Regions from separate parts of the Bradyrhizobium sp. USDA3516 genome, predicted to be linked through region 2. Evidence: predicted binding sites of a transcription regulator. Region 2 holds the regulator's gene; each other region holds the start of a gene.
The links. The regulator PhoB, encoded in region 2, activates phosphate uptake and scavenging genes when phosphate is short. The targets are predictions, from matches to a motif close to TGTCATNNANCTGTCAT.
Positions count from the first base shown of each region.

Region 1: the regulator PhoB is predicted to act here: its motif matches at 2,424-2,440, upstream of AC24YW_RS22090 (DUF2794 domain-containing protein).
Region 3: the regulator PhoB is predicted to act here: its motif matches at 2,701-2,717, upstream of ugpB (sn-glycerol-3-phosphate ABC transporter substrate-binding protein UgpB).
Region 4: the regulator PhoB is predicted to act here: its motif matches at 1,628-1,644, upstream of AC24YW_RS01340 (glycerophosphodiester phosphodiesterase family protein).

Region 1 is NZ_JBYGYN010000007.1:72,873-77,081, reverse strand. It holds gene acnA (aconitate hydratase AcnA) at 1-943, shown strand, start outside; gene AC24YW_RS22095 (DUF1223 domain-containing protein) at 1,174-1,950, shown strand; gene AC24YW_RS22090 (DUF2794 domain-containing protein) at 2,507-2,878, shown strand; gene AC24YW_RS22085 (N-acetyltransferase family protein) at 2,989-3,519, opposite strand; gene AC24YW_RS22080 (Bax inhibitor-1/YccA family protein) at 3,751-4,209, opposite strand, start outside.
Region 2 is NZ_JBYGYN010000002.1:859,082-863,290, forward strand. It holds gene AC24YW_RS09925 (acetylornithine transaminase) at 1-387, opposite strand, end outside; gene AC24YW_RS09930 (GcrA family cell cycle regulator) at 846-1,358, shown strand; gene phoB (phosphate regulon transcriptional regulator PhoB) at 1,615-2,322, opposite strand; gene phoU (phosphate signaling complex protein PhoU) at 2,345-3,061, opposite strand; gene pstB (phosphate ABC transporter ATP-binding protein PstB) at 3,073-3,894, opposite strand; gene pstA (phosphate ABC transporter permease PstA) at 3,891-4,209, opposite strand, start outside.
Region 3 is NZ_JBYGYN010000007.1:182,021-186,229, reverse strand. It holds gene ugpE (sn-glycerol-3-phosphate ABC transporter permease UgpE) at 1-401, opposite strand, end outside; gene ugpA (sn-glycerol-3-phosphate ABC transporter permease UgpA) at 401-1,282, opposite strand; gene ugpB (sn-glycerol-3-phosphate ABC transporter substrate-binding protein UgpB) at 1,331-2,647, opposite strand; gene AC24YW_RS22615 (CaiB/BaiF CoA transferase family protein) at 2,865-4,070, opposite strand.
Region 4 is NZ_JBYGYN010000001.1:240,602-244,810, forward strand. It holds gene AC24YW_RS01330 (type II asparaginase) at 1-633, shown strand, start outside; gene AC24YW_RS01335 (MBL fold metallo-hydrolase) at 637-1,512, opposite strand; gene AC24YW_RS01340 (glycerophosphodiester phosphodiesterase family protein) at 1,686-2,636, shown strand; gene AC24YW_RS01345 (ABC-F family ATP-binding cassette domain-containing protein) at 2,633-4,209, opposite strand, start outside.

The sequences.
Region 1 (4,209 bases), on a different contig from region 2:
GGACATCTGGCCGACGACCAAGGAGATCAACGCCTTCATGAAGAAGTTCGTGACCGCGTCGATCTTCAAGAAGAAATATGCCGACGTGTTCAAGGGCGACACCAACTGGCGCAAGATCAAGACGGTCGAGAGCGAGACCTATCGCTGGAACATGTCTTCGACCTATGTGCAGAACCCGCCCTATTTCGAAGGCATGAAGAAGGAGCCGGAGCCGGTCACCGACATCGTCGAGGCGCGCATCCTCGCCATGTTCGGCGACAAGATCACCACCGACCACATCTCGCCGGCCGGCTCGATCAAGCTCACCTCGCCCGCCGGCAAATATCTCAGCGAGCACCAGGTGCGCCCCGCAGACTTCAATCAGTACGGCACGCGCCGCGGCAACCATGAAGTGATGATGCGCGGCACCTTCGCCAACATTCGCATCAAGAACTTCATGCTGAAGGGCGCGGACGGAAACATCCCCGAGGGCGGCCTGACCAAGCACTGGCCCGACGGCGAGCAGATGTCGATCTACGACGCCGCGATGAAGTACCAGGAAGAGAAGGTGCCGCTGGTGGTGTTCGCCGGTGCCGAGTACGGCAACGGCTCCTCGCGCGATTGGGCCGCCAAGGGCACGCGCCTGCTCGGCGTGCGCGCCGTGATCTGCCAGAGCTTCGAGCGCATCCACCGCTCCAACCTGGTCGGCATGGGCGTGCTGCCGCTGACCTTCGAGGAAGGCACCTCCTGGCAGTCGCTGGGGCTGAAGGGCGACGAGAAGGTGACCATCCGCGGCCTCGTCGGCGACCTCAAGCCGCGCCAGAAGCTGACCGCGGAGATCGTCTCCGGCGACGGTTCGCTGCAGCGCGTTTCGCTGCTCTGCCGCATCGATACGCTGGACGAGCTCGACTACTACCGCAACGGCGGCATCCTGCACTACGTGCTGCGCAAGCTCGCGGCGTAAACGCGGATTTGTGAATGATGGCTCACTGCGAAGTGAGTAGAAGCCTTAACGAAGGCGGCCTATCAAAGGCCGCCTTCGCGCGTTTGCGGTACGCTTCAGATGGGCCCGCCCGGCGGAAAACCTCCCTTTGGACGGTGGCCCGGATGGATGAATGTACCGCGCCCCGTAAGACTACGGTGACCATCCGGCGATAAGATTCCCCTCGATAGCAACGGTGTGCGGCGTTCGACATGACGACAATGACGGCTTCCCCTCTGATTCCACGTTGGTCCGGTGCCCTCTGGTCGGGAGCTCTCGGCATATGTGCGATCATCGCCGTCATTCGTCCTGCCGAGGCTGAACCCCGCGCCGTTGTCGAATTGTTCACCTCGCAGGGCTGCTCCTCCTGCCCGCCCGCCGACCAGATCATCGGCGATCTCTCCAAGGATCCCTCCGTCATCGCGCTGAGCATGCCGATCGATTATTGGGACTATCTCGGCTGGAAGGACACGCTGGCGGATTCGCGCTTCTCTGCACGGCAGCGTGCCTATTCGCGCATGCGTGGCGACCGCGAGGTCTACACGCCGCAGGTCGTGGTCAACGGCTCCAAACACGTCGTCGGCAGCGACCGTGCCGGCATCGAGCGCGCTATTGGCGCGGCCGACAAGGGTGCCGGCGTGATGAGCGTGCCGGTGACGATGTCGCTCTCGGGCAAGCAGATCAACGTGTCGGTGGCCGCAAGCAAGGAGCCCACGGTCTCGCGCGGCGAGGTCTGGATCTGCTCGATCGCGAAGTCGGTGCCGATCGCGATCACCCGCGGCGAGAACAAGGGACAGCAGGTCACCTATCACAACGTGGTGCGCAGCCTGCTCAAGGTCGGCGACTGGACCGGCCGTCCGGAGAGCTGGACGGTGCCGATCGAGAACCTCACGCGCGACGGCGTCGACGGCGCGGTGGTCTATGTCCAGGACGGCAGCCGGGAGAAACCGGGCCCGATGCTGGGTGCGGCGTACACGTCGCTGCACTGAAGCAAGCAGAACGTATCAGCGATTGATGCTCGTCATTCCGGGGCGCGCCTCTTGGCGCGAACTATGGTGCGCAATTGCGCACCTGAGAATCCATGGCTTAGCTTGTAAAATGGATGGATGGATTCCGGGCTCGCGCTTCGCGCGCCCCGGAATGACAGCGCGCCGGAAACATCGTGGCACAAACAAAAAAGGACCAACTTGCGTTGGCCCTCCTTGTCGTGCGTACAGACCCGATCCTGTTCGACCCCGGGGGGCTGGGGGCTGAGGAATCCGGAACCGAAAGGACCGGGTCAACGCACGTCAGTCTTTTCGCAGCGCAGGGCGGCAGGCGGTTGGCGGAAAAGCGGCGATACTATGATTCCTGCTAACGATCCCGTGACGGTTTGCCGCGACGGAGTTCCACCCCTGCGTGTGCCTCGATGCGCTTTCGATTCGATGGGTCGAGCCCCCTTGCGATGCGGAACGGTTGGCGCAATCATGCAATTGTCATGAACGCGGTTCCGGGGACGGTCTTTGCGGACGCGGGTCATAGCCGTGCGATGAGGAGGCGCTTCCCATGAGTCTGACGTCGGAGGATGCCGACCCGAGCGAGCAGCGCGCGGCGGCGCGTCCCGCCGCGGCGCATGCGCAGCCGAACCGGGTGACGTTCGACCGGCTCGAGCTGCACCGGATTCTCAATCTCTACGGCCGGATGGTCGCCGACGGCGAGTGGCGCGACTATGCCATCGACTTCCTGAAGGACCGCGCCGTGTTCTCGGTCTATCGCCGCGCCTCGGAAGTGCCGATCTATCGCATCGAGAAGGACCCGCGCCTCGCGCGCAAGCAGGGCATGTACAGCGTGATCTCGGCGACCGGCCTGATCCTGCGCCGCGGCCACGAGCTCGAGCGGGTGCTGCTGGTGATCGATCGGAAATTGGCGGTGGTGTAGCGACACGAGCGGTGCCGTAGGGTGGGCAAAGCGAAGCGTGCCCACCACCAGAGATCGGAAACAGATCGTGGGCACGGCGCGTTGCGCCTTCGCCCACCCTACGAGACTGACTATTTCCCCGGCACCGTTCTCGCGCCCTCGCCGAGGTCGCGCTGCATCATCACCGTGTCCAGCCAGCGGCCGAATTTCAGCCCGACACTGGGATGCGTGCCGATCATCTTGAAGCCGCACCTTGTGTGCACGCCGATCGATCCGGCATTGGCGGAATCGCCGATGACAGCGATCATCTGGCGAAAGCCGCGCGCCTCGCATTCGGCGATCAGCCGTTCCAGCAGCTTCGAGCCGACGCCGCGGCGGTGGAAGGAGGGATCGAGATAGATCGAGTTCTCCACCGTGAAGCGATAGGCCGGCCGCGGCCGGTAGGCGCCGGCATAGGCATAGCCGGCCACGCGCCCGTCCAGCATGGCGATGAAATAGGGGTAGCCGCCGTCGATCAGCGCGCGATAGCGGCGCGTCATCTCGGTGAGGTCGGGCGGCTCCAGCTCGAACGTCGCCGTGCCCTCGCGGACGGCCTGCTGGTAGATGGCGGTGATGGCGGGGAGGTCGGCCTCGGTGGTGGGCCTGATATCGGGTGCAGACATGGCGGGGAAGATTAGAGGCTTCGCGAGGCCGCTGGAAGGGGGACTCGGCGCATCCCACATCCTCCGTCCTAGCGAGGAGCCCTTGCGACGAAGCAATCCAGAAATGCATCCGCGGAGGGACTCTGGATTGCTTCGCTGCGCTCGCAATGACGGTTTGCGGCCGTCACCGCGTCCCAAACAAAAACCCCGGCCTCTCGGCCGGGGTTCGTGTCCGTTCTCTCGTCTCAGAGCTTACTCGCGCTGGCCGAGGAGCTGCAGCAGCAGCGTGAACAGGTTGATGAAGTTCAGGTACAGCGACAATGCACCGGTGATGGCCGAACGCTCTGCGATGTCACCGCCGGCCGAGGCATAGCCGTAGATGTAGTCGTTCTTCAGCCGCTGGGTGTCCCAGGCGGTGAGGCCCGAGAACACCAGCACGCCGACCACCGACACGATGAACTGCAGCATCGAAGAGGCCAGGAACAGGTTCACCAGGCTGGCAAGAACGATGCCGATCAGGCCCATGAACAGGAACGAGCCCATCCCGGTCAGGTCACGCTTGGTGGTGTAGCCGTAGAGGCTCAGCGCACCGAAGGTCGCCGCGGTGATGAAGAACACCCGCACGATCGAGGTGTGCGTGAACACCAGGAAGATCGACGACAGCGAGATGCCCATCAGCGCCGCGAACACCCAGAACAGGATCTGGGCGGT
Region 2 (4,209 bases):
GAAGGTGATCATGCGGTAACGTTCCGGATGCCCCTTCGAGAAATGATGGTGGCGCACCAGCTTGATCACGCCCTCCAGCGCCTCGGCGCCGGAATTGCAGAAGAACACGAAGTCCGCGAAGCTCTCGTTGCAGAGGCGGCTCGCGAGCTTCTCGCCGTCAGGGCTCTGGAACAGGTTCGACATGTGCCAGAGCTTGGTCGCCTGCTCCTGCAACGCCTTGACGAGCGCGGGATGGGCGTGGCCGAGCGCATTCACCGCCACGCCCGAGGTGAAATCGAGATAGCGCTCGCCATTGGTCGCGATCAGCCAGCAGCCTTCGCCGCGCTCGAAACCGAGGTCGGCCCTGGCGAAAACGGGGAGCAAATGCGGCGCTGCGCTGTTAGTCATGACGTCACTTAAATGTTGCGGACCGTGTGAGACATGCATTGGGCAACGCACCATCGACCGGCCCCGGAAAACGAAACGTGCCGCCTTTTAAGGGCGGCACGTGTCACTATCTTATGCCTGGCAAGACGGGTGTCAATGCCGCCCGGAAAGCCTCGCGAAACACTGATTCCGTAGTCTTGCGGTGCCGATTTTGCGGGTTTTTCACCACGGAACATGTGGAAGCGAGTCGGCGGACTCTTGCGCGGGAGTCACGCCATATTGTAGCGTTTGGGCTGTCAGATACGACATCTCGTGCAGCAGTTCTGATCCCAGAAGTCCTCATGTACCGGCGTAAACGTTCGGGCGTCTTGAGCGCGCCCGGCGAGCCTTAAGGGATTCTGACGGCACGGGTTTTTCAAGGCTAAGCATTCGCTGCGAAGCCCCCAGGATGGCTGGCGCGCAGCGAGGGAAAGGGTGCAATGACGGTTTTGACCTGGTCCGATGATCGCGTCGAGCAGCTGAAGAAGCTCTGGGAGGCCGGACTTTCGGCCAGCCAGATCGCAGCGGAGCTCGGCAATGTGACCCGCAATGCCGTGATCGGCAAGGTGCACCGGCTCGGCCTGTCCGGCCGCGCCAAGAGCCCTTCATCGGCAGCGCCGCGGCCGCGCAAGGCACGGCCCGCACAGCACATGATGCGGGTGACCCGCCCCGTCGCGCGCGGCAACACCGCGCTGGCGCAGGCCTTCGAGGTCGAGTTGGAAGCCGAGCCGGTGACCTACGACAACGTGGTGCCGATGAGCCAGCGGCTGTCGCTGCTGGAATTGAACGAGGCGACCTGCCACTGGCCGGTCGGTGATCCCTCGAGCCCGGATTTCTTCTTCTGCGGCGGCAAGGCGCTCTCAGGCCTGCCCTACTGCGCCCAGCATTCGCGCGTGGCCTATCAGCCCGCAGCGGACCGCCGTCGCGCAGCCCCGAAGCCGGGCACGCGGTGAGTTTGTTGATCTAGCTGATCGCAGCCGTCACACGTTGACGGCTCCACCAACTCGGTGTCATCCCCGCGCACGCGGGGATCATTACCACAGGGCGCAATTGTTGCGCGAGATGGTCACTCCGAGTCTTCGCCAAACGAGGTGCTGTGGTCGATCGCGACGAGCGCTCGCGCTGAGATCCCGGGTTTGCGCTCCGCGCGCCACGGGATGACGGCCGGGATCGTAGCGGTAGTCCGCCAAATCCCCCGGCCTCCAAATCTTACGTCTGCTCAGCCTTCGCGAAGCGATCGTCCAGCGCGTAGCCGGCGCCGCGCACGGTGCGGATCGGGTCCTGCTCGCGGCCGAGATTGAGCAGCTTGCGCAAACGGCCGATATGGACGTCGACGGTGCGCTCGTCGATGTAGATGTCGCGGCCCCAGACGCTGTCGAGCAGCTGCTCACGCGAGAATACGCGGCCGGGATGCTCCAGGAAGAACTCCAGCAGACGATATTCCGTCGGGCCGAGATCGATCGGCCGGCCCGAGCGCGCCACGCGGCGCTTGTCGCGGTCGAGCTCGATGTCGCCATAGGCGAGCACGGTGGCGAGGCGCTCGGGGCTCGCGCGCCTGAGCAGGCCCTTCACACGCGCGAGCAGCTCCGGCACCGAGAACGGCTTGACGATGTAATCATCCGCGCCGGTGGCAAGCCCACGTACCCTCTCGCTCTCCTCGCCGCGCGCGGTGAGCATGATGATCGGCAGCTGCTTGGTCTCGGGGCGGGTCCGAAGCCGCCGGCACAGCTCGATGCCCGACAGGCCCGGCAGCATCCAGTCGAGCACGATCAGATCGGGAATGTGCTCCTTGAGGCGGGTGTCGGCGTCATCGCCGCGCATCACCGTCTCGACGTCATAGCCGTCGCCTTCGAGGTTGTAGCGAAGAAGCTCGGTGAGAGCTTCCTCGTCCTCAACCACCATAATGCGTGCGCCCATGTGGTCGTAGCTCCTTAAGTCGTCAGGTATTCGGCACCGTCGTGGCGAAGGTCGTCATGTCGCCCTTCGGCCGCTTGTCGGTGATCGCCTGGCCCTCGATCATGTAGAACACGGTCTCGGCGATGTTGGTGGCGTGGTCGCCGATCCGCTCGATGTTCTTGGCACAGAACATCAGGTGGATGCAGAACGAGATGTTGCGCGGATCCTCCATCATGTAGGTGAGGAGCTCGCGGAACAGCGAGGTGCAGATGGCGTCGACTTCCTCGTCGCCCTTCCACACCGCCATCGCCGCCGGCAGGTCGTGCGCGGCGTAGGCATCCAGCACGCTCTTGACCTGCTGCTGCACGAGGTCGGTCATGTGCTCCAGGCCGCGGAACAGCTTGAGCGGATGGAAATCCGTCTCCAGCGCCGCGACGCGCTTGCCCATGTTCTTGGCGAGATCGCCGATGCGCTCGAGATCGGTCGCAACGCGCATGGCGCCGACGATCTCGCGCAGGTCGACGGCCATCGGCTGGCGGCGGGCGATGGTGAGCACGGCGCGCTCCTCGATGCGCTTCTGCAGCGCGTCGAGCTCGCCGTCGGTGGTGACGACGCGCTGGCCGAGCGCGACGTCGCGACGGATCAGCGCGTCGACGGAATCGACGATCATGCGCTCGGCGATGCCGCCCATCTCGGCGACCAGGCGGGTGAGCTCCTGAAGGTCGCTGTCGAAGGCCTTTACGGTATGTTCAGAACCCATGTTCCGTCTCCTCAGCCGAACCGGCCGGTGATGTAATCCTGCGTGCGCCGATCGCTCGGCGACGTGAAGATCTTGCTGGTGTCGTCGAACTCGATCAACTCGCCGAGATACATGAAGGCGGTCTTGTCGGAGACGCGCGCCGCCTGCTGCATGTTGTGGGTCACGATCGCGATCGTGTAGTTCTCGGACAGTTCCTGGATCAGCTCCTCGACCTTGGCGGTCGAGATCGGGTCGAGCGCCGAGCAAGGCTCGTCGAACAGGATCACCTCGGGCCGCACCGCGACGGTGCGGGCGATGCAGAGGCGCTGCTGCTGGCCGCCGGAGAGCGACAGGCCGGAGGCATTGAGCTTGTCCTTGACCTCGTTCCACAGCGCGCCGCCGCGCAGCGCCTTCTCGACGCGGCCGTCCATCTCGGACTTGGAGATCTTCTCGTAGAGACGAATGCCGAAGGCGATGTTCTCGTAGATCGTCATCGGGAACGGCGTCGGCTTCTGGAACACCATGCCGACCCGGGCGCGGAGCAGGTTGAGATCGAGCTTGGGGTCGAGGATGTTGGTATGGTCGAGCAACAGCTGACCGTCTGCGCGCTGGCCCGGATAGAGGTCGTACATCCGGTTGAAGATGCGCAGCAGGGTGGACTTGCCGCAGCCGGACGGGCCGATGAACGCCGTGACGCGGTTGGTGCCGAGCGTCAGGTTGATGTTCTTCAGCGCGTGGTGGTCACCGTAGTAGAAGTTGAGGTTGCGCGCCGTGACCTTGGCGGGCGCCTCGGGCAGGGGTTGCGAGCCGGGATGAACGGTCGGTGCGCTGACGGAAACAGACATTTCACTCATTTTGCAGTCCTCTCGGCGCCAAGGATGCGCGCGCCAATATTCAGGGCAAGCACGGTCAGGGTGATCAGCAGCGCGCCGCTCCAGGCGAGTTGCTTCCAGTAGGCGTAGGGGCTCTGCACGAAGTTGTTGATGGTGACCGGCAGGTTGGCCATCGTCTTGTCCAGGCCCAGGCTGAAGAACTGGTTCGACAGCGCGGTGAACAGCAGCGGCGCGGTCTCGCCGGCGACCCGGGCGGTGGCGAGCAGCACGCCGGTGATGAGGCCGGCGCGCGCCGCACGGTACGCGATTCGCCTGATCACCAGCGAGCGCGGCAGA
Region 3 (4,209 bases), on a different contig from region 2:
TAGGTCGGATAGATGCGCACCTCGACCGGCAGCATCAAGGTGATGAAGATGATCCAGAAGATCGCCATCCGGAACGGAAAGCGGAAATAGACGATCGCATAGGCCGAGATGATCGAGACCGTGATCTTGCCCACCGCGATCAAGAGCGCCATCACCAGCGAGTTCAACATCATGTTGCCGACCGGCTCGCGGGTCGAGCCGCTCGTGCCGACGAAGATGGTCTGGTAGTAGGTTTGCAGAAACTGGCCGCCCGGCAGCAGGGACATCTGTCCGTTCGCGATCACCGCGTTGTCCTGGGTCGAGGCGATGATCGCGATGTAGACCGGGAAGGCGACGATCGCGATTCCGATCCACAGGATGATGTGGGCGATGTAGCGCCGAAAGCCCTCTTCCTCCACCATCAGTAGGTCACCTTCCGTTCGACGAAGCGGAACTGGATTCCCGTCAGCACGATGACCATGATCATCAGGATCACCGATTGCGCCGCGGAGCTGCCGAGGTTTCCGCCGAGCAGGCCGTCGGTATAGACCTTGTAGACCAGCGTCTCCGTCGATTTGCCGGGGCCGCCCCGGGTCATGGTGTCGATGATGCCGAACGTGTCGAAGAAGGCGTAGACGATGTTGACGACCAGCAGGAAGAAGATGGTCGGCGACAGCAGCGGGAAGGTCACCGTCCAGAACCTGCGCATCGGCCGCGCGCCGTCGATCGCGGCGGCCTCGAGCACGCTCTTGGGGATGCTCTGCAGGCCGGCGAGGAAGAACAGGAAGTTGTAGGAAATCTGCTTCCACGCGGCGGCGAGGATGATCAGCGCGGCGGCCTGGTCGCCGTCGAGCAGCGGATTCCAGTCGACGCCGGCGGCGCGCAGGTAGCGCGAGAGCACACCGAGCGAGGGATGCAGCATGAAGATCCAGAGCACGCCGACGACCGGCGGCGCCACCGCGTAGGGCCAGATCAGCAGCGTCCGGTAGAGCATCGAGCCGCGCAGCGGCTTGTCCGCCATCACGGCCAGCAGCAGCGCGAACGACAGCGACGACACCGCGATCGCGAACGAGAAGAAGAAGGTGCGCAGGATCGCCTCGAAATAGGCGCGCTCCTTGAACAGCTCGAGATAATTCTCGAACCAGACGAAGCTGGTCGACAGGCCGAAGGCGTCCTGGAGCAGGAAGGACTGGATCACCGCCTGCAAGGCCGGCCAGTAGAAGAAAATCAGGACGATCGCGAGCTGCGGCGCAACCAGCGCATAGGGCAATAGCTTCGATTGGAAAATGGCTTGCTTCTGCATGATGCCCCGAGGGCGGCAGGCCGGCTGACCGGCCTGCCGCTTGTCGCCTTACTTCACGGCGGTCTTTTCGAACTGGCGCAGCATGGTGTTGCCGCGCTCGACGGCCGCGTCCAGCGCCTGCTTGGCCGTCTTCTTGCCGGCCAGCGCCTGCTCGATCTCTTCCGCCCAGACGTCGCGGAGCTGCACCATGTTGCCGAGGCGCAGACCGCGCGAATTCTCGGTCGGCTCCTTGTTGGTCAGCTCGAGCAGCGGAGTCTCCAGATACGGCTGGTCCTTGTAGAAGCCATCCGCCTTGGCCCTGTCATAGGCCGCCTTGGTGATCGGCAGATAACCCGAGGCCTTGTGGATGTAGACCTGGCGATCGGTGTCCGAGAGGAAGCCGAAGAACTTGGCGATGCCCTTGTACTCGTCGGCCGACTTGCCGCCCATCACCCACAGCGAGGCACCGCCGATGATCGAGTTCTGCGGCGCGCCCTTGGCGTCCGGGTAGTAGGGCATCGGCACCGCGGTGAAGGCGAACTTGGCCTGCGCCTTGACGTTGCCGAAGAACGCCGACGAGGTCAGGTAGAGCGGGCATTCGCCTGACGTGAAGCGGCCTTCGCCGGTGTTGGTGCGGCCGGCATAGTCGTAGGTCTTGTCTTTCTGGAGCTCGACCAGGTTTTCGAGATGCTTGACCTGGAGCGGCCCGTTGAAGGAGAGCACGGTGTCGAAGCCGTCGAGGCCGTTGGCCTTGGTCGACAGCGGCACGTTGTGCCAGGCGGACAGCTGCTCGAGATTGACCCAGGTGACCCAGGAATTGGAGAAGCCGCAGGTGGCATGCCCGGCCGCCTTCAGCTTCTTGGCGGCGTCGAACACTTCGGGCCAGGTCTTCGGGATCTCGACGTTCGCCTTCTTCAGCGCGTCGAGGTTGACCCACATCACCGTCGAGGACGAGTTGAAGGGGAAGGACAGCATCTCGCCCTTCGAGGTCGAGTAGTAGCCGGTGATCGCGGGCAGATAGGCCTTGGGATCGAACTTCTCGCCGGTCTCGGCCATCAGCTTGTAGACCGGCTTCACGGCGCCGGTCGCGGCCATCATGGTGGCGGTGCCGACCTCGAACACCTGCATGATGTGCGGCGCGTTGCCGGCGCGGAACGCGGCGATGCCGGCGTTCATCGTGTCGGCATAGTTGCCCTTGTAGGTCGGAATCACCTTGTAGTCGCTCTGCGTGGCATTGAAGTCGTTGGCGAGCCTGACGATGACGTCGTTGTTGGCGCCGGTCATCGCGTGCCACCACTGGATTTCAGTCACGGCAAATGCCGGCGAGGCGCCGAGACCAATTGTGAGTGCGACGGCCGCCGCCGCGCCAAAATGTCGAAGAGCCATCAAGAAAACCTCCCTTGCCCGTCACTAAGAAGCGCTTGCGCTAGCAGCGCCATATGACGTTCACATGACTGTGTAAGCGGGAGAAACGAAAGCAGCAAGCGCGGCCGAATGGGAAGTCGTCAAATAGGCCAAGACGGAGCGGTCAGCCGACTCCGTTCGCGCTGCACATGCGTGCGCGCGCCGCAGTGCGGCATTGCTTGATGTGGCGGGTGAGGCCCTAGCGTTTCCGCTCGGGACCGCAGACCGTGCCTTTTTCGACCATCGCGTCGATCTCGGCCTTGGAGTAGCCGAACTCGCCAAGCACCTCGGCCGCGTGCTGGCTGAATTTCGGCGGTACGCGGCGCAGGCTCGGCTTGCTGCGGTCGAGCCGGATCGGCGAGGCCACGCCCTTGTACCAGTCCTTCTCGATAATATCGCCACGCGCGATCGTGTGCGGGTTGGTCAACGCCTGGTCGATCTTCTGCACGGGGCCAGCGGGCAGGCCGGCCGCGAGCAGGCGGTTGCACAGCGGCTCGGCCTCGTGCTGGCTGAACACGGCGGCAAGCTCGGCACGCAGCGCCTCGCGATTGGCGATGCGGTCCTTGTTGCGGGCAAAGCGCGGATCGGTGCCGAGCTCGGGCTTGCCGATCTCCTTGGCCAGCTTGCGGAAGGTGCCGTCATTGCCGACGCCGATGAAGATATTGTCGGTCTTGGTCGGGAAGATCGCGTAAGGCACGAGGTTCGGATGCTCGTTGCCGGTGAGACCAGGCGGCTTGCCATGCATGAAATAATTCGCGGTATGCGGATGCATGATCGCAAGGCCGGTCTCGTACAGCGTCGTCTCCAGGAACTGGCCCTTGCCCGACCGCTGCCGCTCCGACAGCGCCATCAGGATGCCGATCGCCGCGTAAAGTCCGGTGGTGATGTCGACCAGGGGCACGCCGATCCGCATCGGCCCGCTCTCGGGCGAGCCGGTTGCCGCGATCATGCCGGTCATGGCCTGGATGATGGCGTCATAGCCGGGGTTGCCGCCGCGCGGGCCGTCGGCGCCGAAGCCGCAGATCCGGCAATGCACGAGGCGCGGGAATTTCTTGCTGAGGATTTCGTTGCCGATGCCCCATTTCTCCAGCGTGCCCGGCTTGAAATTCTCGATCAGGACGTCGGCGGTCTCCAGCATCTTGAGCAGCACGACGCGCCCGCCCTCGGAGGCGAGGTCGAGGCCGATCGAGCGCTTGTTGCGGTTGATGCCGACGAAATAGGCCGCGTCCTCCTCGTGGAACGGAGGGCCCCATTCGCGCACCTCGTCGCCCGCGGGCGGCTCGACCTTGATCACGTCGGCGCCGTGGTCGGCGAGGATCTGGGTGCAGTAGGGACCGCCGAGCACGCGCGTGAGATCGATGACGCGCAGTCCGCTCATGGCACCCGTTGCGGCTTCAGAACTCATACCTTCGCTTCCCCTGTGTCGGTCGGTCGATCACAGGCCTAGCGAGGTTTGTTTGCGCCAGCAATGGCGCCTGGCGTGGAGCCGTATGCGCCCCCGTGCAGCCATGCCGCGGGGTGGCAAATTCAGTCGCAGGCGGCCG
Region 4 (4,209 bases), on a different contig from region 2:
TCGACCGCGATCAGCGCGGACGGCCCGATCAACCTCTTCAATGCGGTGATCCTCGCAGGCAGCGAAGAAGCCGTCGGCAAGGGCGTGCTCGTCGCCCTCAACGATCAGATCAATGCCTCGCGCGACGTCACCAAGAACAACACGTCCACGGCGGACACCTTTCGCACGCCTGAACTCGGCTTTCTCGGCTACATGCAGGGCAACAAGCCGTATTTCTATCGGCAATCAACCCGACGGCACACGGCAGATTCCGAATTTGACGTGTCCAACCTCGATGTCCTGCCGCAGGTCGATATCGTCTACGGCTACGCCAACATGAACCGGGTCGCGATCGACGCCTTTGTCGCCGCCGGCGCCAAGGGGGTCGTGCATGCCGGCGTGGGTGACGGCAGCCTGGCGCGGCCCGCAGTCGAGCCGGCGCTCGATGAAGCCCGCAAGAAGGGCGTGGTGATCGTTCGCAGCAGCCGTGTCGGCAACGGTATCGTCGCGCGCAATGGCGAGGCCAAGGACGATGAGCACGACTTCGTCGTCTCGGATACGCTCAATCCCCAGAAGGCGCGCATCTTGCTGATGCTGGCGTTGACCAAGACGACCGACACCAAGGACATTCAGCGGATGTTCTACGCCTATTAGAGGCTACTCGCGCTTGAAACGGTAATCGAAAGCGGCGCCGAACGGCTTGATCAGCCCGGCCGTCGGCGCCGGAAAATGGATCGGCAGGATCAGCGTGTCCGTGTCGGCAACAGAGGCGAAGAACTTTAGTCGCGACATCGCCGACTGCTTCGCATCCCAATCCGGCTTCGCCGACCAGTCCGGCTCGCGACACTGAATCTGGTGGTGCATGAGGTCGCCCGCGACCACGGCGCGCTGGCCCTTCGAAAAGATATTCACGCAGCAATGACAAGGCGAATGCCCCGGGGTCGGGGTCAGCGTCACGGTATCGTCGAGCGCGTAGTCGTCGTCGACCAGCAGCGCCTGCCCGGCCTCGACGATCGGCAGGCAATTGTCGCGGAAGACGGTGCCGGGCGGATTGTTGCCCTTGGCATGCTCGGCCTCCCAGGCCGCATACTCGCCCTTATGGAAGACATATTTCGCGTTCGGAAACGTCGGCACCCAGCGGCCGTCGCGCAAGGTCGTGTTCCAGCCGGTATGGTCGATGTGTAGATGCGTGCAGAACACGTAATCGATCTGCTCGAAGCCGATGCCGAGCGCGAACAATTCGTTGCGCCAGCGCGCCTTACCGGGAAAATCGAACGGCGGCGGATGGCCCTTGTCCTCACCGGTACAGGTGTCGACCAGGATGGTGTAGCGCGGCGTGCGCACCACAAACGTCTGATAGGTGATCACCATCATGCCGCGCGCGGCGTCGAACACCTCCGGCTCCATCGTCGGTAAATGGCGCTTGAACACATCTTCGTCATAGGCCGGGAAGAAATCCTGCGGCCGGCGCCACGGCCCCTCCCGCTCGATCACCGCATCGATGGTGATGTCGCCGATCCGGATTTTCTTCATGGGTATTCGCTCCCTTTTCTGTGAAAGCGTAGCGAACGGGCTCAGCGCATACAAGGCGCCGAACGCAAAGAGCTTCGGCGGGCGTGCCGCAAATCAACCTCAAATAGCGGAGAAAATGACGGTGGAATGAGGAATGTCCGGTGGGCAGGAAATCGAGAATAACTGCGGCAATCATGGTTGCCGTCGCAGCTGGCATCTACATCAACAACACCAGCCTTATGGCGCCGCATCCGGATGGCAAGCCGGTGCTGCTCGCCCATCGCGGCATGGCGCAGCGATTCGACGAGCGGGACCTGGAGAACGACACCTGCACCGCGACGCGGATGCTGCCGCCGGCGCACGACTACCTCGAAAACACGCTGCGCTCGATGCGCGCGAGCTTCGCGGCCGGTGCCGACGTCGTCGAGCTCGACGTGCACCCGACCAATGACGGCGAGTTCGCCGTCTTCCACGACTGGACGCTCGAGTGCCGGACCGACGGCCTCGGCGTCACCCGGGCGCAGAGCATGGCGAAGCTGAAGACGCTCGATATCGGCTACGGCTACACCGCCGACGGCGGCAAGACCTTCCCGTTCCGCGGCAAGGGCGTCGGCATGATGCCGACCTTGTCGGAGGTGTTCGCCGCCTTCCCCGACAAGCAGCTGCTCATCAACGTGAAGAGCCGGGACCCGGACGAAGGCGAGAAACTTGCCGGCGTGCTGACCACGTTGCCGGCCGGGCGGCGCCGCACCATCATGGTCTATGGCGGCGACGAGCCCATCGACGTGATCCGTCGCCTCGCCCCGGATGTCCGCACGATCTCGCGGAAGTCTATCAAGAGCTGCCTGGCACGCTATATCGGATACGGCTGGACCGGCCTCGTCCCGGCGGCCTGCCGCAACGCGATGGTGCTGGTGCCAATCAACGTCGCCCCCTGGCTATGGGGCTGGCCCGATCGCTTTCTCGCGCGCATGAACGCCGTCAACAGCGCTGTGTTCGCGCTCGGCCCCTACAGCGGCGGCGAGTTCTCCACCGGCATCGATACGCCGGAATTGCTTGCGCGGCTGCCGCAAAGCTATTCCGGCGGCATCTGGACCAACGAGATCGAGGCGATCGCCAGGCTCACCGGCAACAGCAGAGATTAGCTCCGCAGCCCCGGCGCCTCCTGTCCGGTACGCGCGACATATTCGGTGTAGCCGCCGCCATATTGGTGGATGCCTTCGGGCGTCAGCTCCAGCACGCGGTTCGACAGCGTCGCCAGGAAGTGGCGGTCATGCGAGACGAACAGCATGGTGCCTTCGAAATCCGACAGTGCGTTGATCAGCATCTCCTTGGTGGCGAGGTCGAGATGGTTGGTGGGCTCGTCCAGCACCAGAAAGTTGGGTGGATCGAACAGCATCTTGGCCATCACGAGGCGCGCCTTCTCGCCGCCCGAGAGCACGCGGCAGCGCTTCTCGACATCGTCGCCGGAGAAGCCGAAGCAACCGGCGAGCGCGCGCAAGGAGCCCTGCCCCGCGGTCGGAAACGCGTCCTCCAGCGACTGGAACACGGTGCGCTCGCCGTCGAGCAGATCCATCGCGTGCTGGGCGAAATAGCCCATCTTGACGCTGCCCCCGAGCGCCACGGTACCCTCATCGGGCTCGCTCGCACCCGCGACCAGCTTGAGCAGCGTCGACTTGCCGGCGCCGTTGACGCCCATCACGCACCAGCGCTCCCGACGGCGGATCATGAAGTCGAGCCCGTCATAGATGCGCTTTGAGCCATAGCCCTTGTGCACGTTCTTGAGCGCCACGACGTCCTCGCCCGAGCGCGGCGCCGGCTGGAAGTCGAACGCGACGCTCTGGCGGCGCCGCGGCGGCTCGACCCGCTCGATCTTGTCGAGCTTCTTGACCCGGCTCTGCACCTGGGCAGCGTGCGAGGCGCGCGCCTTGAAGCGCTCGATGAACTTGATCTCCTTGGCGAGCATCGCCTGCTGACGCTCGAACTGCGCCTGTTGCTGCTTTTCGTTCTGCGCCCGCTGCTGCTCGTAGAATTCGTAGTCGCCGGTGTAGGTGGTGAGCGAGCCGCTATCGATCTCGATCACCTTGGAGATCACGCGGTTGATGAACTCGCGGTCGTGCGAGGTCATCAAGAGCGTACCTTCGTAGTCGTGCAGAAACTTCTCGAGCCAGATCAGGCTTTCAAGGTCGAGATGGTTGCTCGGCTCGTCGAGCAGCATGACGTCGGGGCGCATCAGGAGAATGCGCGCCAGCGCCACGCGCATCTTCCAGCCGCCGGAGAGCTTGCCGACGTCCCCGTCCATCATCTCCTGGCTGAATCCGAGCCCCGCCAGCGCTTCGCGCGCACGGCCGTCGAGCGCATAGCCGTCGAGCTCCTCGAACCGGTGCTGCACCTCGCCGTAGCGGGCGATGATCTCCTCCATCTGGTCGGCCTTGTCAGGATCGGCCATCGCGGCTTCGAGCTCGCGCAGCTCGGCCGCTACCTCGCTGACGGGCCCTGCCCCATCCATCACCTCGGCGACCGCGCTGCGGCCACTCATCTCGCCGACATCCTGGTTGAAATAGCCGATGGTGATGCCGCGGTCGGTCGAGATCTGGCCCTCGTCAGGTAGTTCCTCGCCGGCAATCATCCGGAACAGGGTGGACTTGCCGGCGCCGTTCGGGCCGACGAGCCCGATCTTCTCGCCCTTGTTGAGGGCCGCGGAGGCTTCGATGAACA